DNA from 3 places in the Kitasatospora sp. NPDC058184 genome. Region 2 is predicted to be linked to each of the others. Evidence: riboswitches for the same ligand, from Rfam matches in the RefSeq annotation. Region 2 holds a riboswitch; each other region holds the start of a gene.
The links. Region 2 has a riboswitch for cyclic di-AMP ahead of ACFVXH_RS28190 (M23 family metallopeptidase). Riboswitches for the same ligand answer to the same signal wherever they lie in the genome.

Region 1 (5,138 bases), on a different contig from region 2:
GCGGAAGCGCGGGAAGGCGCCGCGGCCGGCGTACTCGGCGGCGTCGTCGAGGATCTCCTCGATGCGCAGCAGCTGGTTGTACTTGGCGACGCGCTCGGAGCGGGCCGGGGCACCGGTCTTGATCTGGCCGCAGTTGGTGGCGACGGCCAGGTCGGCGATGGTGACGTCCTCGGTCTCGCCGGAGCGGTGCGACATCATGCAGCGGTAGCCGTTGCGCTGGGCCAGCTCGACGGCGTCCAGGGTCTCGGTCAGCGAACCGATCTGGTTCACCTTCACCAGCAGCGCGTTGGCGGTGCCGGTCTCGATGCCGCGGGCCAGACGGGCCGGGTTGGTGACGAACAGGTCGTCGCCGACCAGCTGGACCTTGTCGCCCAGCTTGTCGGTCATGGCCTTCCAGCCGGCCCAGTCCGACTCGTCCAGCGGGTCCTCGATGGAGACCAGCGGGTAGGCGGCGACCAGCTCGGCGTAGTACTCGATGAGCTCGGCGGCGGTGAGGTCCTTGCCCTCGAACCGGTAGGCGCCGTCCTCGTAGAACTCGGAGGAGGCGACGTCCAGGGCCAGCGCGACGTCACGGCCGGGCACGTAGCCGGCCTTCTCGATGGCCTCGACGATGAGGTCCAGGGCCTCGCGGTTGGAGTCCAGGTTCGGGGCGAAGCCGCCCTCGTCGCCCAGACCGGTGGACAGGCCGCGCTCCTTCAGCACGCCCTTGAGCGTGTGGTAGACCTCGACGCCCCAGCGGACGGCCTCGGAGAAGGACTCCGCGCCGATCGGGGCGATCATGAACTCCTGGATGTCGACGTTGGAGTCCGCGTGCGACCCGCCGTTGAGGATGTTCATCATCGGGACCGGCAGGACGTGCGCGTTCGGGCCGCCCAGGTAGCGGAACAGCGGCAGGTCGCTGGCCTCGGAGGCGGCGTGCGCGACGGCCAGCGAGACGCCCAGGATGGCGTTGGCGCCGAGCGAGGACTTGTCCGGGGTGGCGTCCAGGTCCAGCATGGCCTGGTCGATCAGGCGCTGCTCGGTGGCGTCGTAGCCGACCAGCTCCGGGCCGATCTGCTCGATGACGGCCAGGACGGCCTTCTCGACGCCCTTGCCGAAGTAGCGGTTCTTGTCGCCGTCGCGCAGCTCCAGCGCCTCGAAGGCACCGGTGGAGGCACCCGACGGGACAGCGGCACGACCCGTGCTGCCGTCGTCGAGGCCGACCTCGACCTCGACCGTGGGGTTGCCGCGGGAGTCGAGGATCTCACGGGCTACGACGACATCGATGGACGGCACGAGGCATCTCCTTGCGAGAGCAGGGTCCGGTCTGACGGTGGTGCTGCCAGCAGGACGATTGCGGAGTCGTTACGACCAGAGCCTAACCGCCCGGGCTGCCGTGGCCGCGTCGGCCTCGGTCCCGTCTCACCGTGTGGCCCTGCTACCCACCGGTAGTTCACCTGCTTGTCCCAGCTTGTCCCACCGGAGCGGGCGAATGCGGACGAAGGGGACCGGTAGGACCGGCCCCCTTCGGACGGCGGGGTGGAGCGGCGTCGACGCCGAGCGCTCCGGCGCGGCGGCGGGCGCCCCGGCGGGCACCCCGGTCTCGGGGTGCTGCCGGCCGCGGGCGGTCCCGGCGTCGGGCGGGGCGGCTCAGCCGAGGTGCAGCACCTGGCCGGGCATGATCAGGTTCGGGTCGCCGCCGACGGTGGAGTGGTTCTGCTCGTACAGCGCGCTCCAGCCGCCGGACACGCCCTGGGCGGCGGCGATGGTCGACAGGGTGTCACCGGCACGGACGGTGTAGTCGTGGCCGGCGGCCTGCGGGGCCTGCTGCGCGGCGCGCGGGGCGTACTGCGGCTGGGCGGCGGCCTGGCCGGCGTACTGCTGGTAGACGCTCTGGTGGCTGGTCCAGTACCAGCCGCCGTTGTTCTGGTACCAGTACACCTTGGCGTCGGCGTCCCAGCCGGCCTTGCCGGAGAAGCCCGGGGTCTGCGGCTGCGCCTGCTGCTGCGGGGCGACCTGCTGGACCGGCTGCGCGGCGGGCTTCTGGGCCGGCTTCTGGGCGGCGGGCTTCTGCGCGACCGGCTTCTCGGCGGGCTTGGCGGCGGGCTTCGGGGCCTGCTGCTTGGGGGCGGACTGCGGCTTGGCGTCCGAGGAGGTGTCGACCGAGGCCGGGGCACCGCCCTTGGTCAGACCGGCCTTCTGGGAGCAGACCGGCCAGGCGCCCGGACCCTGCGAGGCCAGCACCTTCTCGGCGACCGAGATCTGCTGGGCCTTGCTGGCCTGGTTGGCCTGCGCCGCGTAGGCGGTGCCGCCGTACGCCTTCCAGGTGCTGGACGTGAACTGGAGGCCGCCGTAGAAGCCGTTGCCGGTGTTGATGCTCCAGTTGCCGCCGCTCTCGCACTGGGCGACGGAGTCCCAGGTGGAGGCCGGGGCGGCGGAGGCGCCGGTGGCGGTGAGGAGCGGCATCGCGAGTCCGACGCCGGCCACACCGGCGACGGCGATGGCCTTCTCGGCCTGGGTGCGACGACGGTGACGGCCAGTTCCAACGAACAGCATGAAGAGGTCCCTCTCCGTACGCCTGCGAGGTGAGCTGTCGGGTTCGGACCGGGAGGTGGCCCGGCCGCCGTACGCGGAAACGATTCCGCTCGGGCGGCTTCACCCCAAGCCGTGGGGAGACGGCAACAAACCTGGTTCCCCCGCCCCTGCCCAGGGTTCTGGTCGGTTTCCCGTGACGCGGCGGGCAGGATTCGGCGTTCCGCGTACGAGGTCCGCAGCTGCGAACTCCAGGGAGAGTAGACAGATCATCAGACCAATCACAAGCTCATATCACCGATATCACACAACAATTACGGCCCGTGTCCGATCGCCTACCAACAGCGGCGTTATGTCCGGATTGATGGGTGTTCACACCCCCGTCGGCGGGCGATCGGCGACGTCCCGTCAGCGCGATCTCAGCAGGTCGGAGGCGTCGAAGAGGCATCCGGAACGGGGTGCGGAGGGGCGTGCGGGGAACGGCTCTCCGGACTGAATTCCACCGGGAGTTCGCGCAGGCCACGCATGATCAGACCACCCCGCCAGCGCAGATTCTCCGGGCTTTCCGCGAGCCGCAGATCGGGCAGCCGGGAAAGCAGCGTGGCCAGCGCGGCACGCCCTTCGAGCCGCGCCAGCGGAGCGCCGATGCAGTAGTGGATGCCGTGCCCGAAGCCCAGGTGGGGGTTGTCCTTCCGGGCCAGGTCCAGGGTGTTCTCCGCCGCGAACCGGGCCGGGTCGCGGTCCGCCGCGGCCAGCACCACCAGCACCGGGTCGCCGACCGGGATGTCCACCCCGCCGATGGTCAGCGGACGGGTCGCGAACCGCCAGGTCGCCAGCTCCACCGGCCCGTCGTAGCGCAGGAGTTCCTCGATCCCGGTCTCCAGCAGCGCGCTCTCCCCGCGCACCACCGACTCCTGCAGCAGCCGGCGCTGCTCCGGATTGCGCAGCAGCGCGTAGGTGCCGTTGCCGATCAGGTTCACGGTGGTCTCGAAACCCGCGAACAGGAGGATGAAGGCCATCGCCGCGGCCTCGTTCTCGGTCAGGTGCTCACCGTGGTCGCCGGCCCGGATCAGGCCCGAGATCAGGTCGTCCCCGAGGTCCGCCCGCTTGCGGTGGATCAGCTCCAGCAGGTACGCCCGCATCCGCTTCACCGCCCGCCCCACGCCGCCGCGTTGGCCCCCGCCGTGGCGGATCATCATCCCTGCCCAGTCGCGGAAGTCGTCCTGGTCCTCGGCCGGCACCCCGAGCATGTCGCAGATCGCGTAGATGGGGAGCGGGAAGGCGAACTCGTGGATCAGGTCCGCCGAACCGCGCTGCGCGAAGCCGTCGATCAGCCGGTCGGTGAGCTGCTGCACCCGCGGCTCGAACTCGGCCACCCGGCGCGGGGTGAACGCCTTCGACACCAGCCGGCGCAACCGGGTGTGGTCCGGCGGGTCGATGTTCAGCAGGTGGGTCATCAGGTCCGCCTGCCGCTCGCCCGGGATGCCCACCCGGCCGGTGCGGTGCGCCTGCCCGCTGTGGTGCGCCGGGTTCTTCGACAGCCGGCTGTCCGCGAGCGCCTGCCGGGCGTCCGCGTACCTGGTCACCAGCCAGGCCTCCACCCCGCTCGGCAGGGTGGTGCGGTGCACCGGGGAGTGCTCGCGCAACCAGGCGTAGGCGGGGTACGGGTCGGCGGCGAACTCCCAGGTGAACAGCTGCGGGGCGGGGGCGTCGGACGACGGGGCGGCGGGCCGGGCGGGGACGGGCTGAGCTGGCATGGACCGACCGTATCCGGTGCGACGGGCCCGCCCTCCCTCCGGCGGGGCGCCGCTTCCCCGCCACTCCTCCGCCGCGCTTCCGCGACCGGACGCGTCGGGCGCGCCAACACTCCATGGCCGGTCCGTGGCCGGTCCGTGGACAGCTCTTGGCCGACTCTTGGCCGCGGGGCGGGCGTGAGCCTGGTCACCTGAGGGGTAATCCCTGTTGCGGAGGGTCAGGACGTGCCTACGATCCTCCGCAGTACGCGTGGGCGCCGGTGCGGTGTCGCCCACAGGGAGGAGCAGACCATGCGGGTCAGCGGGTCAGTCGTCGTCATCGCGGTCCTCGACGGCGGGTCGGGCGCGGGCCTCGCCCGCCGGTTCGCCGCCGCCGGCACCGCCGGAATGCTCATCGCCGACCAGTACGCCGGCATCGCCGAGGACCTCGCCGCCGAACTCGACCGGCCGGGCTGCCCCGTCGTCGGCGTCTGCGGCGACATCCGCCGCCCCAGCGACGTCGCCGCCCTCGTGGACACCGCCGAGAAGCACCTCGGGCCGATCGACCTGTTCGCCGTGGCCGGCCCCGACGGCGAGCGGATCATCTCGCTGGCGGACCTGCCCGACCACCTCGACCTGGAGCGGCTCGCCGAACTCGTCCTCCTCGTCGGCGAGGCCATCGGCGAACTCGTCCCGCCGCAGCGGCGCCCCGAGCGCACCGCCACGGCGGCCTGAGCGCCTACTCCCCGACCGGACCGAGGCCCTCGGCCGCGCGCACCGCGTCCCGGTAACCGCGCGCGGCCGACCGCAGCGCGGCGTCCACGTCCACCCCCGCGTCGTGCGCCCGCTGCACCACCGCGAGCAGCAGCCGGCCCGCCGAATCGGCCGTCAGCT
Region 2 (5,138 bases):
ATGTCGTGGCTGTCGTAGAAGTCGAACACCCGGTACCCGTGCCAGGAGGTGTAGGTGGGGAAGACCCAGTGGTACAGCGGGTAGAGCGCCGCCGCCCAGCCGAGCAGCAGGAACACCAGCGTCACCGCGAAGCTGAACACCGCCCAGGGGAGCATCAGCACCTGGTACAGCACGGCCTTCCAGCCGGCCCCGTCCGCCAGCCGCGCGGTGACCGCGCCCCAGCTGCCCTGGCGGACCCGGCGCACCGGCTCCGGGCCGGGGACGTCCAGGGCCAGCATGCCGCGCACCCGGGCCCGCTCCAGCCGGCCGAAGCCGCGGGCCGTGGCGGTCAGGGCGCCCAGCACGGGCAGCCCCAGCGCGGTGACGAAGGTGGCGAGGCCGAAGCAGAACATCGTGACCGCGACGGCGAAGCCGAGGATCGCCACCGGCAGACCGGTGAGCGCGTAGCCGACCTCGCGGTAGTAGTACGCCGAGAACGGGGCCCGCCACAGGGCCGGACGCCGCTCGGTCCGCCGGGCCCGGACGGGGCGCGGGTCGTCACCGCGACCGCCCAGAACGTCCCACTCCCGGTCCTCCACGCTGCGGCTGCTGCTCATGTTCCCGGCCCCCGGCCCCTCGTGCTGTCGTCTGTCGCTCGTTCGTCCCGCTGACTGCGTCCAGTCTGGTGGACGCGCCGCCCGGCCGTGATCCGGAGGCCTGGCGGATCCGGGGTGGGGTTAACCCCCCTCCACCCGGGCGGCCGGGCCCGGCCACTCCTCGGCGAGCAGCGTGAAGAGGTACGCGTCGGACCGGTCGCCGCCCGCGGACCCGGCGGACCGGACCCCGCCCTCGGACCCGTCGGACCGAGGCCGCCCCTCCGGCCGGAAGCCCAGCCGGGTGAGCACCCGGCCGGGGGCCGGGTTGGCCGCGGCGGTCCGGGCGGTCAGCCGGTGCAGGCCCAGGGTGCCGAAGGCGAAGTCGCGGAGCAGGCCGACGGTCTCGCCCGCGTAGCCCCGGCCCCAGGACCCGCGGGCCAGCACGCACCCGAGGTCGGCGGCGCCGTGCCCGTCGAGGGTGAGCGCGGCCTGCCCGATCGGCGTCGCGTCCCCGGGCTCCTCGGCGTCGGCGAGCCTGGTGACGGCGAGCCGGTAGGTGTCCCGCTCCTCGGCCATCGCCTCCTCCAGGTAGAGCTCGATCTGGTCGGCGCAGTCCTCCCGGCCGCTCGGCCCGAAGGGCAGGTGGCGGGTGACCTCGGGGTCGCCGAACAGCGCGTGCAGCGCGTCCACCTCCTCCTCGGTGTGGTGGTACTCGCGGACGGCCAGGCGCGGGCCGGTGAGTCGTACGGGGACCATGGCTGCCGACCCTATCCCCGCCCGGCGGCTACCGTTCGGACTATGAACGACGAAGACCTGCGGCTCGCCCCGCGCACCAAGGCCGCCGACCTGCTCGCCTGGGCGGCCGAGCAGGGCCGCGCGCCGGTGGCCGAGGGGCCGCTGCGCGCGGTGCTGGCGCTGCTGGAGCTGGGCGAGGGCAGGATGCACGACGGCTGGCCCGAACTGACCTCCGACGCGGTGGAGCACCTGCTGTACGAGCGGCTCCACCTGTACGTCCAACCCGCGCCCGAGGAGGACCCGTTCGCCTACGGCGACGCCGTCCGGCTGCTGGTCGACCACCAGCGGGCGTCCCGGCGGCTGAACGCCAAGCGCCAGGAGCGGCTGCACGCGGAGGCCGAGTGGCAGGGCGAGGTCGCGGCCGGGCTGCTGCGCCGCGCCGACCTGGTGACCTGGCCCCGGCTGTACGCGCTGCTGCTGCACGCGTACGGGGTGGACGTCACGGACCCGGCGGCGGTGCGGGACTGGCTGGCCGGCTTCGGGGAGCTCCCGGAGGAGGAGCGGCTGGCCGCGTACGAGGCGCTGGCACCGGCCGGCTGGCTGGACGAGCCGGACGAGCAGGGCTGGGGCCCGGGCCGGGTGCTGTCGGTCGGCATGGCCACGGACGGCGCGCGGCGGCTGCTGGAGCAGGGCCTGATGCGGCGCAGCTACCGCAACCTGGCGGAGCTGACCGCGCTGGGGCGGCCGATGCCGGAGGAACTGGCCGGGGACTTCGGGCGGTTCGAGGAGGCGGCGGTCGAGGCGGCGCTCGACCTGTTCGGCGAGTGGACGGTGCCGGGGCTGCCGCAGCTGCTGGTGACGGAGTTCCCGGAGCTGGCGCCGGAGCCGGGCCAGGAGGAGATCGAGGCGTACCTGGCGCAGCTGCCCGCCGAGGAGTGAGACGCCGCGCGGAAGCCCCCGGTCCGGTGCTGGTGCTCCGGGCCGGGGGCTTCGCGCTGGGTCCGCCCGGGCGGGTGCCTCAGGGCGGGTGCGTCAGGGGTTGAGGCCGCGCTGCTGGAGCCAGGGCTCCGGGTCGACCGGGGCGCCGCCGCCGGGGCGGACCTCCATGTGCAGGTGCGGGCCGGTGACGTTGCCGGTCGCGCCGACCTTGCCGATCTGCTGGCCGGCGGCGACCTTGCCGGAGCCCTTGGTGATCGCGGAGAGGTGGCAGTACCAGATCTCGGTGCCGTCGGGCAGGGTCTCGACGATCCGGTAGCCGTACGAGCCGGCCCAGCCGGCCGAGGTGATGGTGCCCTGGCCGAGCGCGTGGACCGGGGTGCCGGTGTCGGCGGCGAAGTCCAGGCCGGTGTGCAGGTTGGCCCAGTAGCGGGCGCTCTGGCCGTAGTGGGCGGAGAGCCGGTAGTCCGTCACCGGGAGGGTGAGGGCGGCGGCCTTGGCCCGCTCGGCCTCCTCGGCGGCGCGCTTGGCCTCGGCCTCCTTGGCGGCGGCCTTGGCCTCCGCCTCCTGGGCGGCCTGGAGCCGGGCGGTCTCCTCGGCGGCGGTGCGCTGGCTGTCGGCCTGGTTCTGGATGCGGGCGGCGAGCGCGAGGCCGGGGTCGGCGGAGAGGGCGACCGCCGTCTCGTCCGGGGCCTCGATGGCGGGGGCGGCGGCCGGGGTCGCCGAGGTGAAGCCGGTGGCACCCAGGGTGGCGGCGACGGCGGTGACGCCGAGCAGCGGGGAGGTTCCGCGGGTCTGACGCGGCATCCGGTGGCGGTTGGTCTCGGCCTCCGCGGCGAAGTCCTCCGGGCCGAAGGCCTCGGGGCCGTCCGGGCCGGGGTGGTCGAGGAGCTGGGTACCGGCTGCGAAGCCGGCCGGGTGTGCCGGGGTGTGCGTCGACGCCACGGAGGCGCGCTCCTTTCCTTCCTTCGCGCCTACCGGGTTAGCTGACGGGTTCGGAGCAGGAAGGTCTCCTACGGCCGGGCCGGAGCCCCGCCGATTCACCCCAAGGAACGTGGTTCCCCGGCTCCCTGACCTGCCCGGAGGCCGGTCGGTGGGATTAGGCGACGGCGCACGGTGCCGTCTGGGTACGGCGTTGACAACCGCGCTGCGTTATCAAACGTTAATCCTAGGAGGCTCTGATTCCAAGCCATCCGTTCGGAGCAGCCCCGCGGCAGGTGATCGGACGTCAACGAACGGTCCCTCATGCACGGCCCCATCTGAGTACGCCTACTCATGTGCGGCCCGGCCGGGCCGCAGCATCCTGACGCCATGAGCGCACCGATGCAGACCCGCACCACGGCCGCCTACTACCTCCAGGCCGTCCTGTCCTTCGCCCTGTCGGGCACCGCCCTTGCCGTGGGGATCGTCTACCTGCCGGTCGGCGGGTGGACCCGGGCCTTCCTCGGGCTCGGCCTCCTCTTCACGGTCAGCTCCGCGTTCACGCTGGCGAAGGTGATCCGGGACCGGCAGGAGTCCAACGACATGGTCACCCGGGTGGACCAGGCCCGGCTGGAGAAGCTGCTCAGCGAGCACGACCCGTTCAAGGTCGAAGGGGTCTGACCGCTCCCTTCCCCCTCTTCTCCGACGCCTCCGACGCCTCCGACGCCCGACCGCTTGACGGCTAAGGCTATTAGCCTTAGCTTTATGGCTATCGGCAGCAACGCCGATGCCCCGCACCGGCGGCCCGAGGAGGACCCCATGAACGGCACCATCACCCCGAGCACCCAGTACCTCACCGTCCCCGGCGGCCGGATCGCCTACGACGACACCCGGCAGGGCGACGGCACCCCGGTCGTCCTGCTCCCCGGCATGCTCGACAGCCGGGCCGCGTACCGGCACCTGCGCCCGCTGCTCGTCGCCGCCGGCCACCGGGTCGTCACCATGGACCTGCGGGGCTTCGGCGAATCCTCGATCACCTGGGACGACTACGGCCCGGCCGCCCTCGCCGGCGACGTCCTCGCCCTGCTCGACCACCTCGGCATCGAACGCGCCGTCCTCGCCGGGAACTCGTACACCGGGGCCACCGTCGTCAAGGCCGCCGGGGACGCCCCCGAGCGGGTCGCCGGGATCGTCCTGCTCAACGCCTTCGTCGAGAACCCGCCGCAGGGCGCCCTGATGCGCGGCGCCATGGGCCTGATGGGCGCCGCCCTCGTCCACTGGCCGGCCGCCTGGGGCTTCTACCTGCGCCGGATGGCCTTCCCCGGCGCCAGGCCCGCCGACTTCGACGCGTACGTGGACGGGCTGGTCGCCGCGCTGCGCACCCCGGGCCGGAAGACCGCCACCCGCGGGTACGTCCACGGCGACTCGGCGCCGGTCGGCTGGACGGCCGCGGTGCGGTGCCCGGCCCTGGTCGTCATGGGCAGCAAGGACCCCGACTTCCCGAAGCCGGAGCTGGTCGCCGACCGGCAGGCCGCCGCGCTCGGCGCGCGGAAGGCGATGATCGAGGGGTCCGGGCACTACCCGATGGCCGACAACCCGGCGGCCACCGCGGACGCCCTGCTGCCGTTCCTCGCCGAGCTCGGCTGAGCCCCGCCCGTCCGCTGCCCGCCCCTGCCCGACCTGATCCGTACGGAGAGCCCGAACCCATGCCCCGCGTAGGACTGACCCCCGACCAGGTCGTCGACCACGCCCTCGCCCTCATCGACGAGCAGGGCGCCGAGGCCCTCACCCTGGCCTCCGTCGCCGCCCGGGCCGGGGTCGCCACCCCCTCGCTGTACAAGCACGTCAGCGGCGGCCTCGCCGAACTGCGGCGGCTGATCGCCGTCCGGGTCACCGGGGACCTCGCCGACCGGCTGGCCGGGGCGGCCGTCGGACGCAGCGGGGACGACGCCGTCGCCGCCGTGCTGCGCG
Region 3 (5,138 bases), on a different contig from region 2:
CCAACGCGCTCCGGCATGCGATCGGCGCACGGCCCGACCCGTCGGGCGGCGCCCTGGGCGAATACGACTTTCCCATGAAGCCGACCGCGGACGGCCGGCTGCCGATCCGAATAAGCCTGGTGCACCGCGCACCCCAGGTGGTCTGCGCGGTGAGCGATCCGAGCAGCACCGGCCCGGTCGCCCGGGAGGCCGACTTCGTCGCCGAATCGGGCCGCGGGCTGCACCTGGTGGAGTCGTTCAGCCGCTCCTGGGGCTGGCACCCGCTGGGCAGCGGCAAGGTGGTCTGGGCGATGTTCGAGGCCGAGTCGGTCGGCGGTTCCCCCCTGGACGGACACCCCGGGCTCGGCGGCCGCTCACCGCTCGACGGTCCCGTCGACGTCGGCGGACGGCATCGGCGCTCGGCCTAGGACGGGCCCCGCGCTCCGAGCGGGTCCTGTACTCCCAGCGGGCCCCGTGCTCCGAGCGGGCCCGGCGTTCCCAGCGGGCCCGGCGTTCCGGACGAGCCCTGACCCCGGGACAGGCCCTGCGCTCCGGAGGAGCCCTGCCTTCGGGACGGACGGCGCGCGGCCGGTCGACGGACACCCCGGGAGGACCGCACCCCGGGCACTTCCAGCAGGCCCCGTCGAGAGCCTCCGGCACCACGGAACCGCGAGCGGCTCGGCGCGGCCGGGCGGGCCGGGCGGCCGGACGGATCCGGGAGAGGCCTCCGGAGCGAAGACATCCGGAGGAGACAAAGACAAAGGCCGTCGTGGTGTCGGCACCCACGACGGCCCCCCGATGATGGAGCACGGCGGCTGGTCAGACCGCCAGGTGGTCGAACTCCCCGTCCTTCGCCCCCAGCAGCAGGGCGGAGATCTCGGCCCGGGTGTAGATGAGGGCGGGGCCGTCCGGGAACCGCGAGTTGCGCATCGCCACATCGCCGCCCGGCAGGGCCGCGAACTCGACGCAGTTGCCCTGGGAGTTGCTGTGCCGGCTCTTCTGCCAGACCACCCCCTGGAGATCGGCGGCGGCCATCCCGTTGTAGGTGTCGTACGAGCCGTGCGTGTCCTGCGAGTCGTGCATAGAAATCTCCCGAAGAGCTCCGGAGTTGTCGTCCAGCGCGGCGCCCCCGGCACCGCCGAAACGAACGGACCGGCCCCGTACCGGTCCGGCACAACGCCTCACTTGACGTGATGATAGCCGCAGTGCACGTGCATCAGCACGGGACATTGCAGGTGCACGAGGCCTTTTACCCGCAGCCGCGAACTCTTCACGGGCCCTTCCCCTGACGGTACGTAAACGGACATAGCCGATGAATCGTCGAGCCCGCGATAACCGGCCGTGAGCACCTCCCCGCTGAATGTTGATCTTCGAATGCCGGGAGTCGCCCACCCGTGACCCTCCGTCAAGCCGGGCTCATGCTGTGAGACATCTCACGCGCCCCGGGTGCAACGCCCGCCCCCTCGGATCACGTCGGGACAAGCACCGGCCACCACGCGGGGGTTGGGCGAAGAATGTCCGGATTGTAGGCAAAGCGCCCGGACCGGCGCCGGAGACGCACCGGGTCCGTACCGCGAGCACGCGAAACCCGTACGGCAGCCGACTGCAAGCCGGACGGGCCGATGTCCTACGATCTCCGGCATGAGCACCGCAGCCATTCCGGGCGCGCCACTGCCCGTCCGTACTCCAGGCTCCCGTGCGCGGGGGCGCCACCGTCGTCCCGAGCGCCCCGAGATCCCGGCCGGCGCCCCGGCCCTGGTGCTCGCCGTGCCCGCGACCGCCGGGCCCGAGTCCCGCTCGGTCGTCGAGGAGCTGCTCTCGATCGTCCGCACCGAGCAGAACGGCGTCCAGACCGCCGTCGGCTACCTCCCCGGTGACGGTGCGGCGGGCGCGAGCGGCGAGGACCGCACCGTGGCCGAGCTGCTGGCCCTGGCCGCCGAGGCCGGGCGGCCGATGCCCGTCCTGGTGCCGCTGGTGCCCGGCCCGCACACCTTCCTGACCGGGCTTCACGCGCTCGCCGCCGAGTACGGCGCGCCCGTCACCGACCCGCTGGGCCCGCACCCGCTGCTGGCCGAGGCCGTGCACGTCCGGCTCTCCGAGGCCGGGCTGGCCCGGGCCGACCGCGCCCGACTGTTCGCCATCGCGACCGCCGCGGACGGCGTGGTGCTGACCACCGTCGGCGGCGAGGACGCGGCCGCCGCGGCCGGCATCACCGGCGTGCTGCTGGCCGCCCGGCTGGCCGTGCCGGTCGTCGCCGCCGCGCTCGACGTGCCCGGCTCGGTGGCCGCGGCCGTCAACCACCTCAAGGACACCGGCTCGCAGCGCCCGGCGCTGGCCCCGCTGGTGATCGGCCCGGAGGCGGACTCCGAGCTGCTCGCCACCGCCGCCGAGGAGACCGGCTGCCCGTCGGCCGCGCCGCTGGGCGCCTACCCGTCGGTCGGCCAGCTGATCGCCTCCACCTACCTGGCCGCGCTGCCCACGCCGTCCCCGGAGGACCTGGCGCGGGCCGAGGCGGAGGCGGCGGCCGCCGCCGAGGCCGAGGGGGTCGTGGAGGGCTCCCGTGGCGCCCACGCGGCCGCCGAGGGGCCTGGCGGACGATAAGGACACCGCGCGCGGGTTCGCGCGCACCGAAGGGCCCGGAACGGATCGCGTTCCGGGCCCTTCCGCGTACTTCCCCCACCCCGTCCGTCCCGTACGGGAGTCACCCGGCAATGAAGGGGAATGTCCGTTCTGGCGCTATTTGAAAGGAAATAGGGAGCGTGGATTCACATGCTCCGATCGCGACCGCTCCCCCACCCGCCGGAGTGCGCCACTCCGCGATTCGACGCACCGTCACGCCACTCCTGAGGCGGAGCCAGTTGTCGGCTTCCACAACAGCATTGCCTGAAAACGATCATTTACGATCATGGTGAGTGGCAATTTTGGCAGTTTCCACTAAACCGTGATGCACATCACAGTGGTTTGCAGTTTGAACTTAAGTCTGATTAACGTGCTCCCCGTTCGTGACCACACGAACCCGGTCATCCGCAACGCCGAGTCCTGCCGTCGGATGTCCTGGAAGCGCGAAAACGCACCACGGCAGGAGCGGGGGACCCACAGGTAAGTCGCCCCGGACCGCTCTCCGGAACGGTCCAGGGCTAGGGGTGAAGCCGTGCTCACCGCACGGCCGGGCAACTCCAGCCCGAATCCGACAGCTCACCTCGCAGGCGTGGGAGAGGACCACGTCTTCATGCTGCCCACCAACGGCACCCGTCTGTCCGGCCGTACCCGTCGCGTGATCGCCGCCCTCGGCGTCGCGGGCGTCGGCCTCACCGTCCCCTGCCTCACCACCGGCACCGCCTCGGCCGCCTCCGTCGCCACCTGGGACAAGGTCGCCCAGTGCGAGAGCGGCGGCAACTGGAGCATCAACACCGGCAACGGCTTCTACGGCGGCCTCCAGTTCACCTCCAGCACCTGGTCCGCCTTCGGCGGCACGGCCTACGCGGCCCGTGCCGACCTGGCCACCAAGGACCAGCAGATCGCCGTCGCCGAGAAGGTCCTCGCCTCGCAGGGCCCCGGCGCCTGGCCGGTCTGCTCGGTCCAGGCCGGGCTCACCAAGGGCGGCGGCGCGGCCGCCGTTGACACCTCGGCGGGTTCGACCGCCGCCAAGCCCGCCGCGCCCGCCCAGAGCGCCAAGCCGGCCGCTCCGGCCGCGAAGCCCAGCGCCAAGCCCGCGCAGCCGCAGACCCCCGCCGCGAAGCCCGCCGCGCCCGCCCAGGGCGACGCACAGGCCTCCACCGACTCCGCCGCCTCCGGCAACCGGAGCGACTGGGTGCAGAAGCGCCAGCAGCAGGCCCAGGGCGGCGACTACACCGTCGTCGAGGGCGACTGGCTGTCCGCGATCGCCGACCAGCACAAGGTGCAGGGCGGCTGGCAGCGGCTGTACGACCTCAACCGCGGCACCCTGACCGAGGGTCCGGACACCATCTACCCGGGCCAGCAGCTGTCCTTCGGCGGCAACGGCCAGGCCCGGGCCGGCCAGTCCTCCGCCGGCACGTCCGGCTCGGACTTCACCTGGTTCGACCGCTCGCAGAAGTCCGGCCAGTCCGCGAACGGCGGTGCCGTGAACGCCCAGCCGACCGCGCAGCCCGAGGCCCCGGCCGCCAAGCCGTCCACCAAGCCGGCCGCGAAGCCCGCCACCAAGCCCGCTCCGCAGCCCCAGGCCCAGACGCAGACCCAGACCCAGGCGCCGGCCGCGACCGGCAGCATGGCCGCCGCGGTCACCTTCGCCCAGTCGAAGGTCGGTCAGGCGTACGTCTACGGCGGCACCGGCAACGGCGGCTGGGACTGCTCCGGCCTGACCCAGGCCGCGCTGCGCGCCGCGGGCATCTCCGTCCCGCGCGTCGCCGCCGACCAGGCCGCCGCCAGCACCCACGTCTCGCTGGACAGCCTCCAGGCGGGCGACCTGCTGTTCTGGTCCAACAACGGCAAGGACTCCGGCGTCTACCACGTCGCGATCTACATCGGCAACGGCAAGTACGTCGAGGCCGCCAACCCGAGCTCGGGCGTCCGCGAGCAGAGCATCGCCAACTGGGCCCCGGACTTCGCCGGCCGGGTCTGAGGACGGCGCACGGTCCACGGCGCACGGCCGACGGATGGCCGGTAACAGCTGACGGGTAACAGATAACAGCTGACAGCTTTCAACATCTGTCAGCTGTTATCCGTCAGCTGTCGGCCGTCGTCCGAACGCTGACCGCCCACCACCCCCGGGGAGAGTCTGGTCGCTCCTCCCCGGGGGTTCCGGCGTTCCCGGGGCCCCGGCGTGCCCGACCGTTCCCGACCGCGGTTCCGCCCCGTTCCGTGGTGGATCGCCGCCCCAGCGGGCATGCTGCTGCTCTGCACCCGAGGAGGAGTCACATGGCCCAGGTCACCGTCACCCTCGACGCGAACCTCGCGATCGACGCGATGATGCTTTCCGGCACCAAGAGCCCCCAGGACGCCGTCGAACTGGTCCTGCGCGACTACCTGGCCCGCGGCCGCCGCACCGAGACCCGTACCGGCGAGGCCGCCGACGGGCACCGCCTGACCGCCGACCGCCCTACCGCCCAGGAGGGCTGAGCCACCCCATGGCCCGGCACGGCCTGCCACGGCCCGCCACGGCCGACCGCGCGCACGCCGAC

Region 1: it holds a riboswitch for cyclic di-AMP, as region 2 does, so the genes downstream of both, ACFVXH_RS08655 (transglycosylase family protein) here and ACFVXH_RS28190 (M23 family metallopeptidase) in region 2, are expected to answer to the same signal.
Region 3: it holds a riboswitch for cyclic di-AMP, as region 2 does, so the genes downstream of both, ACFVXH_RS03340 (transglycosylase family protein) here and ACFVXH_RS28190 (M23 family metallopeptidase) in region 2, are expected to answer to the same signal.

The regions. Positions count from the first base shown of each region.
Region 1 covers NZ_JBHVVE010000004.1:1,083-6,220, reverse strand. Annotated here, with positions in the region: gene eno (phosphopyruvate hydratase) at 1-1,275, opposite strand, end outside; gene ACFVXH_RS08655 (transglycosylase family protein) at 1,630-2,535, opposite strand; cyclic di-AMP (ydaO/yuaA leader) riboswitch at 2,541-2,709, opposite strand; gene ACFVXH_RS08650 (cytochrome P450) at 2,931-4,268, opposite strand; gene ACFVXH_RS08645 (SDR family NAD(P)-dependent oxidoreductase) at 4,557-4,979, shown strand; gene ACFVXH_RS08640 (MazG family protein) at 4,984-5,138, opposite strand, start outside.
Region 2 covers NZ_JBHVVE010000016.1:203,428-208,565, reverse strand. Annotated here, with positions in the region: gene ACFVXH_RS28205 (sensor domain-containing protein) at 1-596, opposite strand, end outside; gene ACFVXH_RS28200 (GNAT family N-acetyltransferase) at 717-1,331, opposite strand; gene ACFVXH_RS28195 (hypothetical protein) at 1,374-2,249, shown strand; gene ACFVXH_RS28190 (M23 family metallopeptidase) at 2,343-3,191, opposite strand; cyclic di-AMP (ydaO/yuaA leader) riboswitch at 3,204-3,362, opposite strand; gene ACFVXH_RS28185 (YiaA/YiaB family inner membrane protein) at 3,558-3,848, shown strand; gene ACFVXH_RS28180 (alpha/beta fold hydrolase) at 3,933-4,814, shown strand; gene ACFVXH_RS28175 (TetR/AcrR family transcriptional regulator) at 4,874-5,138, shown strand, end outside.
Region 3 covers NZ_JBHVVE010000002.1:13,337-18,474, forward strand. Annotated here, with positions in the region: gene ACFVXH_RS03325 (ATP-binding protein) at 1-407, shown strand, start outside; gene ACFVXH_RS03330 (DUF397 domain-containing protein) at 799-1,062, opposite strand; gene ACFVXH_RS03335 (hypothetical protein) at 1,621-2,580, shown strand; cyclic di-AMP (ydaO/yuaA leader) riboswitch at 3,031-3,201, shown strand; gene ACFVXH_RS03340 (transglycosylase family protein) at 3,188-4,579, shown strand; gene ACFVXH_RS03345 (hypothetical protein) at 4,876-5,076, shown strand.